DNA from 3 places in the Cereibacter sp. Soil_C_27 genome. Region 3 is predicted to be linked to each of the others. Evidence: riboswitches for the same ligand, from Rfam matches in the RefSeq annotation. Region 3 holds a riboswitch; each other region holds the start of a gene.
The links. A riboswitch is a leader RNA that binds a small molecule or an ion and turns the genes downstream of it on or off. The one in region 3 is predicted to bind cobalamin.
Positions count from the first base shown of each region.

Region 1: another riboswitch for cobalamin. It lies ahead of AC3A5Z_RS04795 (TonB-dependent receptor plug domain-containing protein); the one in region 3 lies ahead of AC3A5Z_RS01800 (DUF1636 family protein).
Region 2: another riboswitch for cobalamin. It lies ahead of AC3A5Z_RS06880 (ABC transporter substrate-binding protein); the one in region 3 lies ahead of AC3A5Z_RS01800 (DUF1636 family protein).

Region 1 covers NZ_JBDGJD010000001.1:959,944-966,557, reverse strand. The annotation lists gene AC3A5Z_RS04815 (adenosylcobinamide amidohydrolase) at 1-613, opposite strand, end outside; gene AC3A5Z_RS04810 (ABC transporter ATP-binding protein) at 610-1,359, opposite strand; gene AC3A5Z_RS04805 (FecCD family ABC transporter permease) at 1,356-2,345, opposite strand; gene AC3A5Z_RS04800 (ABC transporter substrate-binding protein) at 2,342-3,256, opposite strand; gene AC3A5Z_RS04795 (TonB-dependent receptor plug domain-containing protein) at 3,207-5,063, opposite strand; cobalamin riboswitch at 5,202-5,399, opposite strand; gene AC3A5Z_RS04790 (amidase) at 5,553-6,614, shown strand, end outside.
Region 2 covers NZ_JBDGJD010000001.1:1,392,525-1,399,138, forward strand. The annotation lists gene AC3A5Z_RS06855 (ABC transporter ATP-binding protein) at 1-392, shown strand, start outside; gene AC3A5Z_RS06860 (ROK family protein) at 395-1,465, shown strand; gene AC3A5Z_RS06865 (class I SAM-dependent DNA methyltransferase) at 1,511-2,179, opposite strand; gene AC3A5Z_RS06870 (ABC transporter ATP-binding protein) at 2,234-2,998, opposite strand; gene AC3A5Z_RS06875 (FecCD family ABC transporter permease) at 2,995-4,053, opposite strand; gene AC3A5Z_RS06880 (ABC transporter substrate-binding protein) at 4,053-5,063, opposite strand; cobalamin riboswitch at 5,198-5,393, opposite strand; gene AC3A5Z_RS06885 (SLAC1 anion channel family protein) at 5,524-6,516, shown strand.
Region 3 covers NZ_JBDGJD010000001.1:360,207-366,820, reverse strand. The annotation lists gene cobN (cobaltochelatase subunit CobN) at 1-421, opposite strand, end outside; gene cobW (cobalamin biosynthesis protein CobW) at 425-1,459, opposite strand; gene AC3A5Z_RS01800 (DUF1636 family protein) at 1,456-1,818, opposite strand; cobalamin riboswitch at 1,921-2,124, opposite strand; gene cobO (cob(I)yrinic acid a,c-diamide adenosyltransferase) at 2,160-2,783, shown strand; gene AC3A5Z_RS01790 (NnrS family protein) at 2,780-3,979, opposite strand; gene AC3A5Z_RS01785 (aldo/keto reductase) at 4,063-5,040, opposite strand; gene AC3A5Z_RS01780 (ABC transporter ATP-binding protein) at 5,342-6,614, shown strand, end outside.

The sequences.
Region 1 (6,614 bases), 600 kb from region 3:
TCGCCGCCGCCACCGCGCCGCGCACCGCAGCCCCCACCGCCTCGCCCGCCGCCGTGTGCTTGCCGGCATAGCGCCCCGCCCCCGGCAGGCAGGCCAGCGCCACGCAATCCGTCCCGGTCCCGGTCGCCGTCCCCGTGGCGAGCTCCCAGCCCGCCGCCATCACCGCCGCCGTCCGCGCCTCGACCGCGATCGACAGCGCCTCGAGCTGCGCCGCCTCGGTCAGCTCCGCCTCGACTGCCACCGCCAGATTGATCGTGCCGAACTCCGCCGCATGCCACGGCAGCCGCCGCCCGACGCTCTCGGCATTGGACAGCCCTACCGTCGCCAGACAGGCCGCCCGCAACCCCTCGACCGTGACCACCTCCAGCCGCCATGTCCCCACATCTCGCGAGGTCATCATCGCCACCGCCTGCCCCAGCCCCGCCGCGCCCAAGGCCTCGGCCAGCCACGCCTCGGCATCGAAGCCCGGCACCAGATCGGCATTGCGCACCTCGCGCCAGACGATCCGGTCGGTGGTGACGAACCCCGCCCGATGCGGCGCCCAGCTCAGCACCCGCATCGGCTGGGCCAGCTCCGCAATCAGCCAAGGCCGCTCCAGCCTTACCTCGATCACCGCGTGACCCCCAGCGGCTGGACCACCGGCCCCTCCGGCGTCTCGGCATAGAACACCCGCACGCCGAAGACCGCCGCCATGTTCTCCGCGGTCAGCACCTGCGCCGGGGTGCCATCCGCCACCACCTGCCCGCGCGCCAAGAGCACCAGCCGTGTGCAATGCCGCGCCGCCAGCCCCAGATCGTGGATCGAGGCGACCACCGCCCGCCCCTCCGCCGCCAGATCCTGGAACACCTGCATCGCCCGGATCTGGCTCTCCGGGTCCAGCCCCGCCACCGGCTCGTCGGCCAGAAGCAGCGGCGTCTCCTGCGCCAGAGCCCGGGCGATCAGCACCCGCGCCTGCTCGCCGCCCGACAGCGCCGTGGCAACGCGCGCGCGGTAGCCCTCCAGCCCCATCCGCTGCAATGCCCGCTCCACCGCCGCGCGATCCTCGACCCCCATCGCCCGGCCCAGATGCGGCACCCGGCCCAGCGCCACCAGCGTCTCCACATCCACCGGCCAGGCGATCTCGCGCGCCTGCGGCAGGAAGGCCACCGCCCGCGCCCGCTCGCGTGGCGTCAGCCGGGCCAGCGAGCTTTCCCCCTCATGCGGCAGAAACCCCAGCGCCGCGCGCAACAGCGTGGTCTTGCCCGCCCCGTTCGGCCCGATCAGCCCGACGAACTCGCCCGGACCCACGGCCAGCGTCACCCGGTCCACCACCGGGCAGTCGCCGCGCCGCACCGTCAGCTCCGTCAGCTGCACGCTCATGCCTCGAGCCTCCGCATCCGCCAGATCAGGTGCAAGAAGAACGGCGAGCCGACCAGCGCCGTCAGCACCCCCAGCTTCAGGTCGCGGTCCGGCGCGATCACCCGCACGGCAATATCGGCGGCCAGCAGCATCGCCGCCCCGCCAAGCGCCGCCGCGGGCAAGAGCCGCGAGGGCCGCGCCCCGACCAGAGGCCGCAGCACATGCGGCACCACCAGCCCGACGAAGCCCACTGTCCCCGCCACCGCAACCGCCGCGCCCACCGACAGCGCCGTGCCGAAGATCAAGACCAGCCGCAGCCGCCCCAACCGCACCCCCATCGCCTCGGCGGCATCCTCGCCCAGCGTCAGCGCATCAAGCCCCCGGCCCAGCGTCAGCAGCATCAGCGTGCCCAGCAGCATGAAGGGCGCGGCCAGCGCGACATGCACCATCGACCGATCGGCGAGCGAGCCCATCATCCAGAACACGATTTCCATCGCGGCAAAGGGGTTGGGCGACAGGTTCAACACCAGCGCCACCCCGGCCCCCGCCAGCGCGGAAATGGCGATCCCGGCAAGGATCAGGGCCAGCGCCCCGCCCCGCGGCCCGGCCAGCCCGAGGATCAGCAGCACCGACAGCGCCGCCCCGGCCAGCGCCGCCAGCGGCAGGGCCAGCGTGAAGGCGGCGGCGATCCCGGTCTGCAGCGCGATCACCGCCCCCAGCGCCGCCGAGGAGGACACGCCGATCAGCCCCGGCTCGGCCAGCGGATTGCGCAGGAACCCCTGCATTGCCGCCCCCGACAGCCCCAGCACGGCGCCCACCATCAACCCCAGAAGCGCCCGCGGCAGGCGGATCTCTCGCATCACCAGCACCACCGCCTCGCCACGCCCGGTCAGCAGCGCCACGATGGAATCCGTGAACCCCAGCGCCGCAGGCCCGACCAGCAGCGACGCCGCGAACAGCAGCGCCACCAGCGCGCCCAGCGCCGCGAGAATCGCGCGATAGCTCAAGGCGCGGCCTGCGACAGCTGCACCGCATCCAGTCCGCGCCGCGCCTCGCCCATCCCCGCCACCGCGCGCAGGACATGGGGCGTGCCGCAGATCCAGTCGGCGTCGGTCACCTCGGCCGACCCCGCCCGCTCCCGCACCGCCTGCAACGCCGGATGCACGAGGATCTCCTCCGACCGCGACGCGCCGGGATAGGGCAGCGAGGTCACCACCATCTCGGGCTCGGCCATCACCAGCCGTTCCAGCGGCAGGATGCCGCCCCCGGCGAGCCCCGCCGCCACCGCGACATTGGAAAAGCCGGTATGGCGCAGGATCTCGTCGGCCAGCGTCCCCGCCCCCGTGGTATAGCCGTTCGGGTAATACATCGCCGCAGGCGCAGGCTCGGCGCTCACCCGCAACCGCGCGAGATCGGCCTCGTAGCGCGCCACCAGCCGCTCGGCCTCCGCCTCCCGGCCCATCGCCGCGCCCACCAGCCGCAGATGCGCGGCCACGTCGTCGAGACTGTCGGCCGGCGGCAGTTCCACCACCGTCACCCCCAGCCTGCGCAGCAGATCCACCGTCGCCCGCGCCGTGAAGGTGCCGGCCAGCACCAGATCGGGCCGCAGCAGAAACACCTGCTCCGCCTGCCCGAAGTTCTGCGGAAAGCCCCGCGCCTCCTCCACCATCGACGACGACTGCGGCTCCACCGCCAGCGCCGAGACCGACACCAGCTGCCCCGGCGCCGCCAGCATCATCGCCAGCTGATCGGTGCAGAGATTGATCGAGACGACCCTTTCCGGCGCCCCGGCCCGCGCGCCGCCCGCACCCAGCGCAAGCGCCACCGCGACGCACAGCGCCCCGGCGACGCGACGCGCGTCCCGTCTGTCAGAACCGCGCACGCAGCCCTGCAAAGATCGACCGGCCCGGTTGTCCATAGCCCCTCACCGTCTGATACTCCTCGTCGAACAGGTTCTCGACCCGCAGATAGGCATCCGCGCTGTCGGAGACCGCGTAGGTCACCGAGGCATTCGTCAGCGTGTAGTCGTCGAGCGGCTCGTCCGGGTTGCCGAAAACCGCGGCGGTGTCCATCACGTCCGACACATGCTGCACGGTCAGCGAGCCGATCAGCCCGTCGGCCAGCCGCCCGTCCACGCCCAGCACCAGATCGTGCCGCGGCACCCGTACGCTCCGGGTCTCGACGCCCAGATCGGTCGTCTTGGCGTCGGTATAGGTATAGTTGCCGAACAACTCCCAGCCTTCGGCGATCGTCATCCGCCCCGACAGCTCCACCCCGCGGCTGCGCGTGTCGCCATCGACCTGCGCATAGCAGCCGAAGCCCGACCCGCAGCTCGTTTCGGCGAAGTCGAAGCCGATCCGGTCGGTGATCGTCGTGTCGAACAGCGTCACCTCCAGACTGCCGGCGTCGCCGAACAGCCGCTCTACCCCCAGCTCGTAGCTGCGGCTCGTCTCCGGCTGCAGGTCTTCCGATGCATAGCCGCCGAAGCGTTCGTAGGTCGAGGGCAGCCGGAATCCGGTCCCCGCTGCGCCGCGCAGGATGGTCGCGTCGGCAATCCGCCAGGCTGCCGCCAGCCGGCCCGTGGTTTTGCCGTCGAAGTCGCTTGGCTCGTCATGCCGCAGCGCCAGCGACACGTCCACATCGGGCGTCGCCGCATAGCGCAGCTCGCCGAACAGCGCGTCCGTTTCGTTGCTGCCCGGCATGCCCGCCCCGGCGATCAGCTCCTCCTTGGTCCGCTCCGCACCGAAGGCCAGCCGGATCTGCTCGGTCAGATCGGCGCCGCCCAGATAGGCGATCCCGGTCTGCGTGCCCTCGTAATAGCCGATGTCCCAGACCTCTTGCACCGGCGTCTCGCGCTTCGTCGTGGTCTGGAACAGCGAGAAGCTGTGATCCACCGCCCCCGTGCTGAACTCGGCAAAGACCCTCCCGCCGCGCAGGCTGCCGCGGGTCGTGTCGAACGAATCTGCCGGCCCGATCGCGCCGAAGCCGTCGAAGTCGAGCACCGTGTCGGCAGACAGCGCGCTTGCACCGACGCGGAGCGTGTCCGTCAGATCGAAGGCGCCGTAGAGCGTCGCGAAGGTGCTGGCGAAACTGTCGCGCTCGCTGCCCGAGGCCGCCGAGGAAATGCCGTCGGTGATCGTCCGCGTCACCGTAAAAGCCAGTTCCGCGCGGTCGGTCAGCAGCCCGCTCGACAGGTTGCCCGACCAGGTATCATTGCTCCCCGTCTCGACAGAGGCCGCACCGCTTACCCCCGGATCGGTCGGGCGGAAGCTGCGAATGTCGATCACGCCCGCCACGGCCTCGGAGCCGTAGAGCGCCGATTGCGACCCGCGCAGCACCTCCACGCGCGACAGGCCGCCCGTGGCCAGCCCGCCGAAGTCGAAGGCCGTCTGGGTGGCGGAGGGGTCGGCCACGTCCAGCCCGTCGATGCGCACCGCGGCATATTCCGACCCGAGGCCACGGATACGCAGCTTGCTCGTCGCCCCCAGCCCGCCATTGCGCGATAAGGACAGGCCCGGCAGCCGCGCGAGGCTGTCCGCCAGCGAGATTTCGTTCGCCTGCAGATCTTCCTCGGTCAGAAGGCTGACGCTCGCCCCCGTCCGGCTCGCCTCGGTCTCTTCCAGACCGGCCGTCACCACTATCTCCTCCAGCTGGATCACCTGCGCCAGACCCGGCAGCGGGGTGGCGGCGATCAGGGCCAGCAGCGAGACGCCTGCGTATTTCATGGTTCACTCCCTTTTTCCCCGCGCGGCCCGGAAAGGCGGCGGGGCAGCTTTGCGACAGTGCCGGCGGAGGGACAGCCCTTGCCGGCGGTTCGTCACCTGAAGCGGGAAGACCGCCTCCGGAACGCGCCCCGCGCCCCGGAAAGGGTGATCGCTGCGGCAGGTCTCCTGACTCGCGGGTCTTCGCTCGGGTCGGCCTTCCCGGGGGAGATCCCAGTGGCACAGTCGACCGTCGCTCGCCGCTCACAGTTGCGGGGGCAGCCGCGGGATGGGCCGGATGGCCGCACCGCGTTCCCTTTTCATCCGGGGTCAGCCGGAACCGAAGCACGTCCTCATTAGGTTAACGCTCCGGCCTGTCAAGCCCCGCCTTCGGCCAGCTTCTGCGACGAAAGGCGTCGTAAAAGGCACATGGGGCGGCGAATCCGGGTGGACCTGCCCCGCCCCCCGCCGCAGCATGCCCGCTCGACTGGCAGGAAGGCGGAAGGGAATCGCATGTTTCGGACTTTTGGCGCAGAGGATGCGACCGATCTCGCCGCCCTCGTCGCCCGGCGCGACGTGACGCCCGACGAATTGCTCGACGCCGCCCTGCAATCGGTGGAAGAGCTGAACCCGATGCTGAACGCCGTCGTCCTGCTGCAGGAAGACGTCGCCCGCCGCGCCATCGCCGCGGGCCTGCCCGCGGGCCCCTTCACCGGCGTGCCCTTCCTCCTGAAGGATCTCGGCTGCGAGGCGGTGGATTTCCCCTCGCACAACGGCTCGCGGCTGCTGGCCAACACCCGCTATGCGCAGGATTCCGCGATCTTCGAGCGGATGCGCGCCACCGGCGTCGTCACCTTCGGCCGCACCACCTCGCCCGAGGGCGGCATCGGCGCCGCGACCGAGGCGGCGGTCTATGGCGGGCCGACCCGCAACCCGTGGAACCCCGACCACACCTCCGGCGGCTCCTCCGGCGGATCGGGCGCCGCGGTCGCCGCGGGCATCGTCGCCATGGCGCATGGCTCCGACGGCGGCGGCTCGGTGCGCATCCCCGCCTCCTCCTGCGGCCTCTTCGGCTTCAAGCCGACCCGCGCCCGCCTGCCCGACGGCCCCTACTCCGGCGAGGGCTGGGCCGGCATGGCGATCGACGGCTTCCTCACCCATTCGGTGCGCGACACCGCCGCCATGCTCGACGCCTGCGCCGGCGCCGACCCCGGCGCGCCCTACTGCGCCCCGCCGCTCCTCCGCAGCCATGCCGATGCCATCTCGCGCCCGCCGACCCGGCTGCGCGTGGCGCTTTGCGATACCACCTTCAGCGGCGCGCCGATCCATCCCGAGGTGCGCGACGCGGTGCTCGAGACCGGGGCGCTGCTCGAAAGCCTCGGCCATGTGGTCGAACCGATGCGGCCCCATGCCGATGTGGCGACGATGATGGCCGCCTGGACCGACATCGTCGCCTGCGGCACGGCGCTCGGCATCCGCAAGGCGCTGAAGGGCCGCGACCTCGCCCCCGGCGAGGTGGAGGGCGTGGGCCGCGGCGCCATGGCCCGCGCCGCCGAGATCTCGGGCGAGCGCTAC
Region 2 (6,614 bases), 1.0 Mb from region 3:
GCGCGCCGATGGAGATCTACGACAACCCGGTCGATGTCTTCACCGCGCGCTTCATCGGCACGCCGTCGATGAACGTCCTGCCGGTGGTCGAGGAGGGCGGCGTGATGCGCCCCGCCGATCCGGGAACGGTGCTGGCTGGGATCCGTCCGCATGATCTGCTGGTGGGCGAGGCCGGGGCCGGGGCGAGTCTGAGCCTTGCCGGGCGGGTGACGGCGGTGGAGCCGCTCGGCCCCGAGACGCTGGTGCATTTCGAGGTGGCGGGCAAGCCGGTGATCGCCACGGCGCCCCCGCGTCTGGTGCCCGGCATCGGCACCGAGGTCGTGGCCCATGCCCAGCCGGGAAGGGTGCATCTGTTCGACGCCACCACGCAAAAAGCCCTGCCGCGGCGCTGATGATGGGGGATCTTCAAACTGAACCGCCGCTCTCCGGCGCGGCCCGGGCGGCGCTTGTCGGCGCGCTGCGCTCCGGCGCGGCGATCCCGGATCTGCAGGCGCAAGAGCTTGCCGCCGCCGGCTGGCGGCTGACCGAAGGCGCGCTTGCCGCCGATGCGGGGCTGCTGTTCGGGGTCGATGTGGGGGGCACCAAGACGCAGTCGGTGCTGACCGATCTGGCGGGGCGGGTGCTGGCCGAGACGAAGGAGCCGACCGTCTCCGCGGGGGGCGATGCGGTGCTGGGCCAGATCCGGGCGCAGCGCGACCGGCTGCTGGCGGAGCTTGGGCAGCCGCTGCCGCTGCTGGCCGCGGGGATCGGCCTGCCGGGCGCCGTGGATCCGGCGACCGGGGTGATCCACCGGATGCCCAATGTCGCGGGGCTCGCGGGGCGCGACCTGCGGGCGCTCCTGGCCGAGGATCTGGGCCTGCCGGTCGCCATCGAGAACGACGCCAATCTCGCGGCTCTGGGCGAAGGCTGGCTGGGGCATGGCCGGGGGCACGAGACCTTCGTCTTCGTCGCCATGGGCACCGGGATCGGCATGGGGTCGGTGGTGGGCGGCACGCTTCTGCGCGGGGCGCAGGGCGCGGCGGGCGAGATCGCCGCGCTGCCTCTCGGCGCCGACCCGTTCGACCCCGCGACCTTCGAGGAAGGGGCGCTGGAGACCGCGATCTCCAGCCGGGCACTGCTGGCGGATTACCTGCAGCGGGGCGGCACAGGCGGCGGGTCGCTGCGCGAGCTGTTCCTTGCCACCGAGCGCGACCCGGCCTTCGAGGCGACGGTGGAGCGGCTGGCGCGGCTTCTGGCGCAGGCGGTGCTTGCCGTGAGTTCGGTGCTCGACCCGAGCCTCGTCATCTTCGGCGGCAGCATTGGTTCGCGCACCGAGGTGCTGGAGCGGACGCGGCACCACCTGTCGCGCTGTATGCCGATGCCGCCGGAGTGCCGGATCAGCAGCCTCGGCAACCGGGCAGGCGTCATTGGCGCCGCCCACGCCGCGCGGCTGGCCCTGATCGATCGGCTGATGGCGGCGGGCTAGGGGCCGTGCGGGCCGGGGAGGGGATGCTCTCCGGCCTGCGCGGCTTCAGTCGGTCATCGCGGTGAGGAGGAAGAAGGGGATCGGCGTTTCGGGCTCGTCGTAGAGCCCCCCGTAGGGGTGACCGCCGAAACGGTCCTGCCATGCCGCGATGCCGTGAAAGCCCGCTTCCGCCAGCCAGTCCCGCGCCTCGGTCTCGGTGACGCCGCAGGCGTGCGGCAGATGCGGCGCAAGCTCGGCCATCCGCGCGTCGGGGCTGCGGCGCCAGATCCCGTCGGAGACCAGCACCATGCCGCCGGGCCGCAGCAGCCGCCGGGCGAGCCGCAGCGCCTCTTTCGGGCGTTCCAGCGTCCAGAGCACGTTGCGCAGGCTCACCAGATCGGCGGCGCCTTCCGGCAGGGTGCAGCGGTCCATGTCGGCATGGATCAGCCGCAGCGGCACGCCCTCGCGGTCGGCGGCGCGGCGGGCCTCGGCCAGCATCGCGCCCGAGCCGTCGACCCCGGTGACGCGGTGACCGAGACCGGCCAGGAGCACCGCGCAGCCGCCGGTGCCGCAGCCGAGATCGACGACCCGCCGCCGCGCGGGGCCGATGGCTGCGGCCAGCACTGTGCGCCAGGCGTCGCGGTGGCGGTTGTGCGAGGCTGTGGCGTCGAAGCGCTGCGCCCGCCCGTCCCAATGCGCGGCCATCGCCGCGGCGGTCTCGGGGGCGATGCTCATGGCCGGTGTCTCGGCGGCTGGGTCGCGATCAGAGGGGCGAGGGGGCAGGGACATTCAGACCTCCGGCAGGGAGAAGCGGATCAGCCGATGGCCATCGGCGGGGTCGGTCAGCACGCTGGCGCGTACGTCGAAGACGCGCGCCAGAAGCGCGGGGGTCAGGATGTCCTCGGGCGTGCCGCAGGCCACCAGCCGGCCCTCCTGCATCACGCCGATCCGGTCGCAGTCGAGCGCCTGGTTCAGGTCGTGCAGCGCGATCAGCGCCGTCACGCCGAGCCCACGCACCAGCCGCAGGATCGACAGCTGCTGGTGGATGTCGAGGTGGTTGGTCGGCTCGTCGAGCAGCAGGATCTTGGGCTCCTGCGCCAACGCGCGGGCCAGATGCACCCGCTGCCGCTCGCCGCCCGACAGGCTTTGCCAGACCCGGTCGGCCTTGTCGGTCATGCCGACGCGGGCGATGGCGCGCGAGACGATCTCGTCGTCCGCCGGGCCGAAGGGCGAGAGCAGCGAGAGCCAGGGGGTGCGGCCGAGATCGACGGCATCGCGCACGCTGACCCGGTCGGCGGTCTCGGACTGCTGGGCGACGAAGGCCAGCATCTGCGCCATGGCGCGCCGCGAGAGCCGGGCCTGATCCTTGCCGTCGAGCCGGATCGCGCCGCTGGCAGGCGTCAGCACCCCCGCCGTCAGCCTGAGCAGCGTGGATTTGCCCGAGCCGTTCGGGCCGATCAGCCCGAAGGTCTCGCCCGGGCGCACCTCGAGGCTGACATCCTCGACGATCGGGGTCGTGCCCGCGCGCCAGCCCACGTTGCAGAGCTGGATCATGACCGCATCTTCCGGCCGCGGATCAGGATGACGGCGAATCCCGGCGCGCCGACGAGCGCGGTCACCACGCCGATGGGCAGCACCTGATTGGGCACGATCACCCGCGAGACCACATCGGCCAGCACCAGAAACACCGCACCGATCAGGGCCGAGGCAGGGACCAGCCGGGCGTGGCGCACGCCGACGAGAAAGCGCGCGGCATGCGGGATCACCAGACCGACGAAGCCGATGGCGCCAACGATGCTGACCATGGTGGCGGTGATCATCGTCACCACCGCGATCAGCAGCGCCTGGGTGCGGCGGATCGGGATGCCCATGGTGAGCGCGGATTCGGCGCCGAAGGTGAAGGCGTCGAGGGCGCGGGTCTGCACGAGGCAGAGCAGCACGCCCGCGACCGAGACCGGCACCGCCAGCCAGACATCGGGCCAGCGCACGCCGCTCATGTTGCCCATCATCCAGAAGGTGACGCCGCGCACCTGCTCGGCACTGGCTGACTGGGCGATGACGAAGGAGGTGAGGGCGTTGAAGAGCTGGGTTCCGGCGATGCCCGACAGGATGATGAGCCCGGCCTGCGGCAGCCCGGTGCTGCCGCCCGCCGCCCGCGCCAGCAGCACGACCAGCGTGAAGGCCAGAAGCCCGCCCGCGAAGGCCCCGACCGAGAGCGGCAGGGTGCCCGCGCCGATGCCAAGCACGAGGATCAGCACCGCTCCGGTGGAGGCGCCTGCCGAGATGCCGAGGATATAGGGATCGGCCAGCGCGTTGCGCAGCAGCGCCTGCAGCACCACGCCCGAGACGGCGAGCCCCGCGCCGCAGGCGGCGGCAACGATGGCGCGCGTCAGGCGGTAGTTCCAGACGATGCCCTCCTGGATCGGCGGCAGCGGATAGTCGCTGCCGAAGAGCCGGTTGGCCAGCGTCTGCCAGATGACGGCGGGCGGGATGATGGTCTCGCCCACCGAGATGCCGAGGGTCAGCGCCACCATGAGCGCCGCCAGCCCCAGCGCACCGCGCGACAGGCTCCGCGATCCGAGCCGCACCGACCCTGTCGCGGCGGAGATCACTTGGCCGGGCCCTCGGCCGCGATGGCCTCCACCACCGTCTCGATGCCCGAGGGAATGCGGATGCCGGCGTGGATCTGGTGCGCGTCGATGACGATCACCCGGTTCTCGCGCACCGCCCGCATCCGGCTGGTCACCGGATCGGTCGAGAGGTGGTCGAGCTTCACCTCGTAATCGTCGGCGGCAAAGCGGCGGCGGTCCATCCGGGCCACGATGATGTAGTCGGGATCGGCGCTGGCGATGGTCTCCCAGCCGACCGCGGGCCATTCCTCGTTCGAGTCGACCACGTTGCGCAGGCCGAGCGTCTTGAGGAGGAAGCCCGCGATGCCGTTCTGCCCGGCCACGAAGGGGTCGAGCGCCAGATCGGGGCTGGAGAACCAGACCACGGCGGTCTTGCCCTCGATGCCGAGAGCCTTGGCCTTCTCCGCCGCCGCGTCGACCCGGGCGCGCAGCTCGGCCTCGAGATCGGCGCCGCGCGGCTCCACGTCGAAGATCTGCGCCAGTTCGCGCACCGCGCGATACATCAGCTCGATCGAGAATTCCTGCGTCCGCGCCCCGTCGCCGCCCACCATGTTGTCCTTGCCGACGCAATCGGCGGGCATGGCATAGACCTCGGTCCCCAGCTCGTTGAACTGGGCGCGGGTGCCGACGGCGCCCTGCGGGCCGACGTGGAATTCGAATTGCGTGGTGACGAGTTCCGGCTCCTTGGCCATCACGGCCTCGAAGCCGGGATGGTTGTCGGCCAGCCGCTCCACCTTGGCATTGGCCTCGGCGAAGGCGGGCTGGACCTCGTTGAACCAGACCGAGGTGCCCTGCACCTTGTCGGCAAGGCCCAGGGCATAGAGCATTTCGGTGGTGGACTGGCCGATGGTCACGACGCGCTGCGGGGCCGCGTCGAAGACGAGGGTCTGGCCGCAATTGTCGATCGACAGCGGATAGGTCGTGGCCTGTGCCGCGCCGCCCGCGAGGCAGAACAGGGCAACGGCGCCCGGAAGTCGGCTGAGGGTCATGGATTGGGTCTCCGATGAGGGGAAGATCGCTCACCGGACGGGGGCGCCTCCACAGGAGAGCGCGGGTCGGCCAAGGGCAGGCCGCAAAGCCAGACACAGGTCATACGCATCCTTCTCCGGACACCCCGCCCGGCGTTACGTTTCTGCTGTCGGCAGGTCTCCTGACTGGCGGATCGACGCTTTGCCCGGCCTTCCCGGGGCGTGGGCCCCAGTGGCGAAAATCGAGCGTAGCTAACCGCCTACAGTTGCGGGGGCAGTTCCGGTTCACGGCCGAGGCCGTGGCGGATTCCCTGTTAGTTCCATGTGGAAACCGACAGATCTTGCCTAGCCTCACCGATTGGTGAGGTCAAGCGCCGCGCGCGGTAGGCCCTGTGTGACGAGGTCACGGTGCGGCGGCGCGGGCCGCGCTAGGAGGGACGGGCGGCGCCGATCTGCCGCTGTCTTTGCCGGGGTTTCCGCCATGCACAGTTCCTCCGCCTCCCTCCCATCCGCCGCCCCCGCCGGGGATGCCCGTCTCGCGCATTACCCGGTCACCTTCTTTGCCATCGGCATGGGGATGATGGGCCTGACCCTCGCGCTTCATGCGGCCGAGACCGCCTTCGGGCGGGAGCCCGAGGTGTCGCGCGCGGCGCTCGGGGGGGCGCTGGGGCTTCTGGGGCTGGTGGCGCTCGGCTATCTGGCCAAGGCGCTGCGCCATCCGGCGGCGGTGGCGGCGGAGTGGCATCATCCGGTGCGAATCGCCTTCTTCCCGGCGATCTCGATCTCCATGCTGCTTTTGTCGGTGGCGCTGCTCGGCGAGCGGCCCGAGGCGGCGCGGGTGGTCTGGATGGCCGGCACGGCGCTGCAGGGGCTTCTGGCGCTGGCGGTGATCGCGGCATGGATCGGACATCGCAGCTTCCAGCAGGGCCAGCTGACCCCCGCCTGGTTCATCCCGGCGGTGGGCAATGTGATCGTACCGCTGGCGGGCGTGCCGCTGGGCCATCCCGAGATTTCGTGGCTGTTCTTCTCGGGCGGGCTGGTGTTCTGGATCGTGCTGCTGACGCTGGTCATCAACCGGCTGATGTTCCACGACCCGCTGCCGGGCAAGATGGTGCCGACGCTGATGATCCTCGTCGCCCCGCCTGCCGTCTCCTTCGTCGCCTGGCTGCGGCTGACGGGTGAGGTGGGCGCCTTCGGGCATATCCTGCTGAGCATCGCCTATGTCTTCGCGCTGATCGTGGCGATGCAGGCGGCGAAGTTCCGGCGGATGCCGTTTGCGATGTCCTGGTGGGCGCTGTCCTTCCCGCTGGCGGCGCTGAGCATCGCGAGCTTCGCCTATGCCGGGGCCGCCCTGTCGGCGCCGCACCGGTTGATCGGGCTGGGGCTGCTCGGGCTTCTCGTGCTGGTGGTGGCGGGGCTGATCCTGCGCACCCTGCTCGGCATCTGGCGGCACGAGATCTGTCTGGCGGACTGAGCCCTGCTTCACATTCCGGTCACCGAGGCGCCGCGGCGGCGCCCTTTGCCTGCCGCGGCCTATCTGCCTTCTGCAACCCGATCCTCCTCCAGCAAGGA
Region 3 (6,614 bases):
GCGCCGTCAGCCGCCGCAGGGTCGAGACCGGCAGGGTGGAGAGCCGGTCGAGCCGCGCATCCTCGCGCCCGTCGGCCGGCAGCACGGCAAGTGCGATACCCTGCCGCCGCGCCAGATCCTGCAGGGTGGCGAGCCCATAGGCCCAGTAATCCTCGCCGCCGATCACCCGCACCAGCACGGCCTTGGCGCCGCCCAGCGTGCGCTCGGCATAGGTGTCGACCGAGAGGGGATGACGCAGCGCCACCAGATTGGCGAGCCGGAGCGAGGGCAGCGCGCCCTTCGCCCGGTGCCAGCCCGCCGAGAAAGCCCCGAGGTCGCTGTCGGAGAAGGACAGCACGACCAGATCCGCCGGGTCCTGCCCCGGATCGAAGGGCGTCTCCGCCTCTTCCAGACCATGGCTTTCGCGGAAGACCAGATGCACCCGTCAGGCCCCCAGAACGGCGCTGATCGCGGCTTCGTCGATGTGGTGATGCTCGGCGATGACCACGAGGCGCGACTGGCGCGGCTCCGCGCCCCAGGGCCGGTCAAACTGCATCCGCACCCGCTCGCCCACCGCCTGCACCAGAAGCCGCATCGGCTTGCCGGTCACGGCGACATGGCCCTTCACCCGCAGGATATGCTGCTCGCGCGCCAGACGGACGATGGCGGCGCTCAGCACCTCGGGGTCGGTCAGTTCCGGCAGCGCGATCACCACCGAGTCGAAATCGTCATGCTCGTGATCGTCGGCGCCGTCATGATGCGAGGGCCGCGCCGCCAGATCGTCCTCCGCCGCCGCGCCGAGCCCGAGGATCACCCGCGGGTCGATCACCCCGTCGGTCATCGCCAGCATCGGCACCTCGCGCGGGGTTTCGGCGGCGATCAGCGCCCGCGCCTCGGCCAGCCCGGCGTCGCCCGCCAGATCGGCCTTGGACAGAAGGATGATGTCGGCGCAGCAGATCTGGTCCTCGAAGACCTCCGAAAGCGGGGTCTCGTGGTCGAGACTGTCATCCGCCGCGCGCTGCGCCTCGACCGCCGCAACATCGGGGGCGAAGCGGCCAGCCGCCACGGCCTCGGCATCGGCCACGGCGATCACCCCGTCGACGGTGATGCGCGACCGGATCGCCGGCCAATCGAAGGCCTTCAGCAAGGGCTTCGGCAGGGCGAGGCCCGAGGTCTCGATCAGGATGTGGTCGGGGCGCTGCGGCAGGGCCATCAGCGCCTCGATCGTCGGGATGAAATCATCGGCCACGGTGCAGCAGATGCAGCCATTGGCCAGCTCGACGATGTTCTCCACCGGGCAGGACTCGTCGGCGCAGCTTTTCAGGATGTCGCCGTCTACCCCGACAGTGCCGAACTCGTTGACGAGGATCGCCAGCCGTTTGCCTTGCGGATTGGCCATCAGGTGCCGGATCAGCGTGGTCTTTCCCGCGCCGAGAAAGCCGGTGATGACGGTGACGGGGATCTTGGTGAGCGCGGTCATGGGGCCTCCAGCGGCGGGATGCGGGCAAGGGATTGTTTGCGGAAGATCTCGGGTCGCTCGCGCCAGGGCACGATGCCGTCGGCGGCCCCGGCATAGGCGCCGGCCCCGGCAAGGATGGCGGGCGCGTCGGTCTCGGGGTTCAGCCGGCCATAGACATAGGTCCAGCGGCCCGGCGCGCTGAGCGCCACGGCGCAGCCCTGCGAGCAGGCGGAGAGGCATTCGACCGGGCGGATGGTCACGCCCTCGGGCGCCTCGCCCGCGCAGAGTGCCTCGTGCAGCCGTGCGCCGGGCGGCAGCGCGCCCTCGGGCACGGGCTCTCCCGCACGGCATGTGGTGCAGACGTGAAGCGTGACGGCCATCCCCGGTCCTTTGCGTAAGGCATGGGGGGTCCGGGCCAATGGAAGACACGACTGGGCGGGCCGGGCGCGTCATCACACCGGTCGCGGAACACCCCGTCCGCCCGTTAAGTCTCTGTGCTGGCAGGTCTCCCGGCTTGCGGATCCTGGGTCTTCACCCAACGGACGCCCGCCTTCCCGACCTTGCGGTCAGTGGCCTCGGGCGGCCTTTCCGGTCACGGTCGCGGGGGCGGCTGCGCCTCGGGCCGAAGCCCTGTCGCATTCCCTCTTCGCCTGTCATAAACAGGAACCAACACGGGGGCATGTGACGCAGGAGCCTCCCCGATGTCAAGGAGCAGCACCGCATGAGCGACAGCACGGAACAGGCCGAACTCGACCGCCACGCCGGCAAGATGGCCAAGAAGAAGGCCGCCCGCGACCGGATGATGGAGGGCAAGAGCGGCGAGAAGGGTCTGGTGATCGTCCACACCGGGGCGGGCAAGGGCAAGTCGTCCTCCGGCTTCGGCATGATCCTGCGCTGCATTGCCCATGGCATGCCCTGCGCCGTGGTGCAGTTCATCAAGGGGGCCTGGGACACGGGCGAGCGGCGGCTTCTCACGGAAAACTTCGCCGATCTCTGCCAGTTTCACGCCATGGGCGAAGGGTTCACTTGGGAGACGCAGGACAAGGCGCGCGACATCGCCGCCGCCCGCGCGGGCTGGGAGAAGGCCAAGGAGCTGATCCGCGATCCGTCGATCCGGCTGGTGCTGCTGGACGAGATCAACATCGCGCTGCGCTACGGCTATCTCGATCTGGAGGAGGTGCTGGCCTTCCTGCGCGACGAAAAGCCACATCTGACGCATGTCGTTCTGACCGGCCGCAACGCCGCCGAGACGCTGATCGAGGCGGCGGATCTGGTGACCGAGATGACGCTGGTCAAGCACCCGTTCCGGTCGGGCATCAAGGCGCAGGCCGGGGTGGAGTTCTAGGCCTTCGGCCCGCTGAAGATCGGACGCAGGACGGGCCCGAGCGCCGTGGGCAGGAAGGCCAGCAGGAACAGCGCCCAGCCGAGGGTCCAGAGCGTCGCCGCCCCGGCGATCAGCCCGGGGTAGTGGTCGGGCAGCGCATCGACCGCCAGCCGCGCGCCCGTGGCGAGCCAGATTAGCGCGTAGCCGAGGATCAACGGCGGCCCGGCCCGCAGCGCCGGCCCGTCACGCCGCGCCGCCGCCCGGGCGGCGATCGACAGGATCATCCCGCCCATCGCGCCCATGGTCAGCGCATGCACCGCATCGGCCTCGCGCAGGATCTCGGGGGAGAGCCGGGCGAGACCGACCAGCATCAGCCCGACGGGCAGCCAGAGGAAGGTCAGGTGCAGCATCGCCAGCAGCGGGTTGCCGAGCGCGGTGAGGCTGGCCCAGCCGGCGAAGCGCCAGAGCTGGGCAAGCGCCGCCAGCATCAGCGCGACGGCGCTGGCCCGCTCGACCCCGGCGAGCGTCAGGCCGAGGGCGGCGAAAAGCAGCAAGAGCCCCAGCCGGTCGGCCAGCGGGTTCTGCCGGGGCATGCGGCCCCTGCCGGTCAGCTTGAGCCAGTTGCCGGTGAAGGCGGGCAGCATCTTGCCGCCGATCACCGAAACCTTGATGGCGAAGAACATCCAGAGCGCGCGGGTCAGCGCCTGCATGTCGAAGGGCAGCGTGCCGTCGCGCGCCCCCAGCACGAAGAGCAGATCCGCCAGCCCCAGCGCCACGACCGCCGAGGGAAAGCCGAGCTTGCCCCAGACCCGTGCGCCGAGGATGTCGTGGTAGAGCAGCCCTGCCACCAGCCCGAAATAGCCGATCCCGGGCAGCACCAGCAGCGGCAGCGGCAGGCTGTCGCCCCAGACCATCGCCAGCCGCTCCAGACACCAGAGCGCGACGACGGCCTGCAGCAACCGCCCCGTTACCGGGGGCCGCCCGGTCCAGCCAGTGACGGCGGTGAGGAAATAGGCCGCCATCGAGGCGCCGCCGAAGCCCGCCAGCATCTCATGCGCATGCCAGTGCACCGGCGTGCCGAGGCCGGGCGACGGCAGGCCGAGCACCGCGCCCCATTGCCACCAGACAAGCGCGATCACCGACCAGAGCCCCGCCGCCAAGAACAGCGGCCGGTGCGGCGCGAGCCAGAGATCGGAGAGGCGCTTCGGGAGGGTCATCGGGCGGGTCCGGATTGGGCAGCCCTGCTATGGACCGCCGCGGCCCCGTCCCGCAAGGGGGCTGGCCGCGGCGGGCCTGCGCGTCAGCGGTCGATCTGGGCCATCATCTCGGCGGGATAACGGTCGCCCTGCACCTCGATCTGCGTCAGCACACCGCCGATCTCGCCCAGCTCCTGCGGCGAAAGCTGCAGCTCCGCCCCACCGAGGTTCTCCTCCAGACGGTGCAGCTTGGTGGTGCCGGGGATTGGCACGATCCAGGGCTTCTGCGCCAGAAGCCAGGCCAGCGCGATCTGCGCCCGCGTCGCCCCGAGCCGCCCGGCGATCTCGCCCAGAAGATCGACCAGCCGCTGGTTGGCCCGCCGCATCTCTTCCGAGAACCGCGGCAGCTTGGCGCGGAAGTCGCCGGGCGCGATGGGCGTCGCGGCATCGATTGCCCCGGTGAGGAAGCCGCGGCCCAAGGGGCTGAAGGGCACGAAGCCGATGCCGAGTTCTTCCAGCACCGGCAGGATCTCCGCCTCCGGCTCGCGCCACCAGAGCGAATACTCGCTCTGCAGCGCCGCCACCGGCTGCACCGCATGGGCGCGGCGGATGGTCGAGGCGCCCGCTTCGGAGAGGCCGAAATGCTTGACCTTGCCTTCGGCGATCAGCGCGGCCACCGTGCCCGCCACCTCCTCGATCGGCACGTCGGGATCGACGCGGTGCTGGTAGAACAGGTCGATCCGGTCGGTGCGCAGCCGCTTCAGCGAGGCCTCGCAGACGGCGCGGATATTCTCGGGGCGGCTGTTGGCGCGCTTGTCCGGCGTGCCGCCGATGAGGCCGAACTTGGTGGCGATGACCACGGCGTCGCGGATCGGTGCCAGCGCCTCGCCGACGATTTCCTCGTTGGTGAAGGGGCCATAGACCTCGGCGGTGTCGAAGAAGGTCACGCCGCGCTCATGCGCCGCGCGCAGGAGCGCCACCGCCTCGTTCCGCGGCATCGGCTGGCCGTAGGAGGCGTTCAGGCCCATGCAGCCGAATCCGAGGGCCGAGACCTCGAGCCCGCCCAGCGTGCGAATGTCCATATCCTGTCCTTTCCTGCGAGTGTCCTGCCAGCCTAGCCGCCGCGCGCGGGAATGTCTGCCACGCTGCCGGACTTTCTGCGAAAGATCCACAGCGGTTTCGCAGAAACCGTGCCCTTCAGGATTTTCGCAGAAAATCCGCGTCCCGTCCGGCGCGCTCCGCGACGGGGGTGGACAGCCGATCCGCGGCGGCCTAAAGCCGACAAAAAGCGTAGCCATTTCAGCCGCCTTTTCCGGCGGTCTGCATAGCCACAGGAGCCGGGCCCCGCCCCGCCTCCACGCCCCCTGCCCGAGGATGCCGCCGATGCTGCGCCAGTTCTTTGCCTATTACCGCCCCTGGCGCCTGCTCTTCTGGGTCGATTTCACCTGCGCCGTGATCTCCGGCCTCTTGGAACTGGCCTTCCCGCTGGCCGTCACCGGCTTCATCGACCATCTGCTGCCGACCGGCGACTGGAACCTGACGGCGCTGGCGGCGGTGGGGCTGCTGTTGATCTACATGCTCAACGCCGGGCTGATGGCCATCGTCATCTACTGGGGACACCGGCTCGGGATCAACATCGAGACCGAGATGCGCGCCCGGGCTTTCGACCATCTGACGCGGCTGTCCTGGCGCTGGTTCGACCGCGCCCGCACCGGCAAGCTTGTCGCCCGTGTGACGCGCGATCTCGAGGAGATCGGCGAGGTGGCGCATCACGGGCCGGAGGATCTGTTCATCGCGGTGATGACCTTCGTCGGCGCCTTCTTCCTGATGCTGTCGATCCATCCGCAGCTGGCGCTGATCACCGCGCTGGTGGTGCCGGGCACGGTGTGCATCGTCACCATCTACGGCGGGCGGATGACGCGGACCTGGCAGGAGATCTATGCCCGCGTCGGAGCCTTCAACGTGCGGCTGGAGGAGATGCTGGGCGGCATCCGCGTGGTGCAGGCCTTCGCCAACGAGCGGCACGAGCGCGCGCTTTTCGCCGCCGACAACGCCCGCTACCGCGCCACCAAGCTCGATGCCTATCGCGTCATGGCGGCTTCCTCGGCGCTGAACTACATGGGCATGCGGCTGGTGCAGGTGGTGGTGATGGTGGCGGGCGCCGCCTTCGTGCTGGAGGGCAGCATGACCACTGGCGGTTTCGTCGGCTTCCTGCTGCTGGTCGGCGTGTTCTTCCGGCCGATCGACAAGATCGCCGCGGTGATCGAGACCTATCCCCGCGGCATCGCCGGGTTCCGCCGCTATCTGGAGCTGCTGGCCATCGAGCCCGAGATCGCCGATGCGCCCGAGGCCATCCCCGCCCCGGCGCTGCGTGGCGACATCCGCTTCGAACATGTCGATTTCGGCTACGAGTCGGGCCGCCCGGTGCTTCGCGACATCTCGCTCGAGGTGGCGGCGGGCGAGACGGTGGCCTTCGTCGGAGCCTCGGGCGCGGGCAAGACCTCGCTGCTGGCGCTGGTGCCGCGGTTCTACGACCCGTCGGCGGGTCGCATCCAGATCGATGGCCAGCCGCTCGGCGCCTATACGCTGGAAAGCCTGCGGCGGCAGATCGGGCTCGTGTCGCAGGATGTCTTCCTGTTCGGTGGCACGCTGCGCG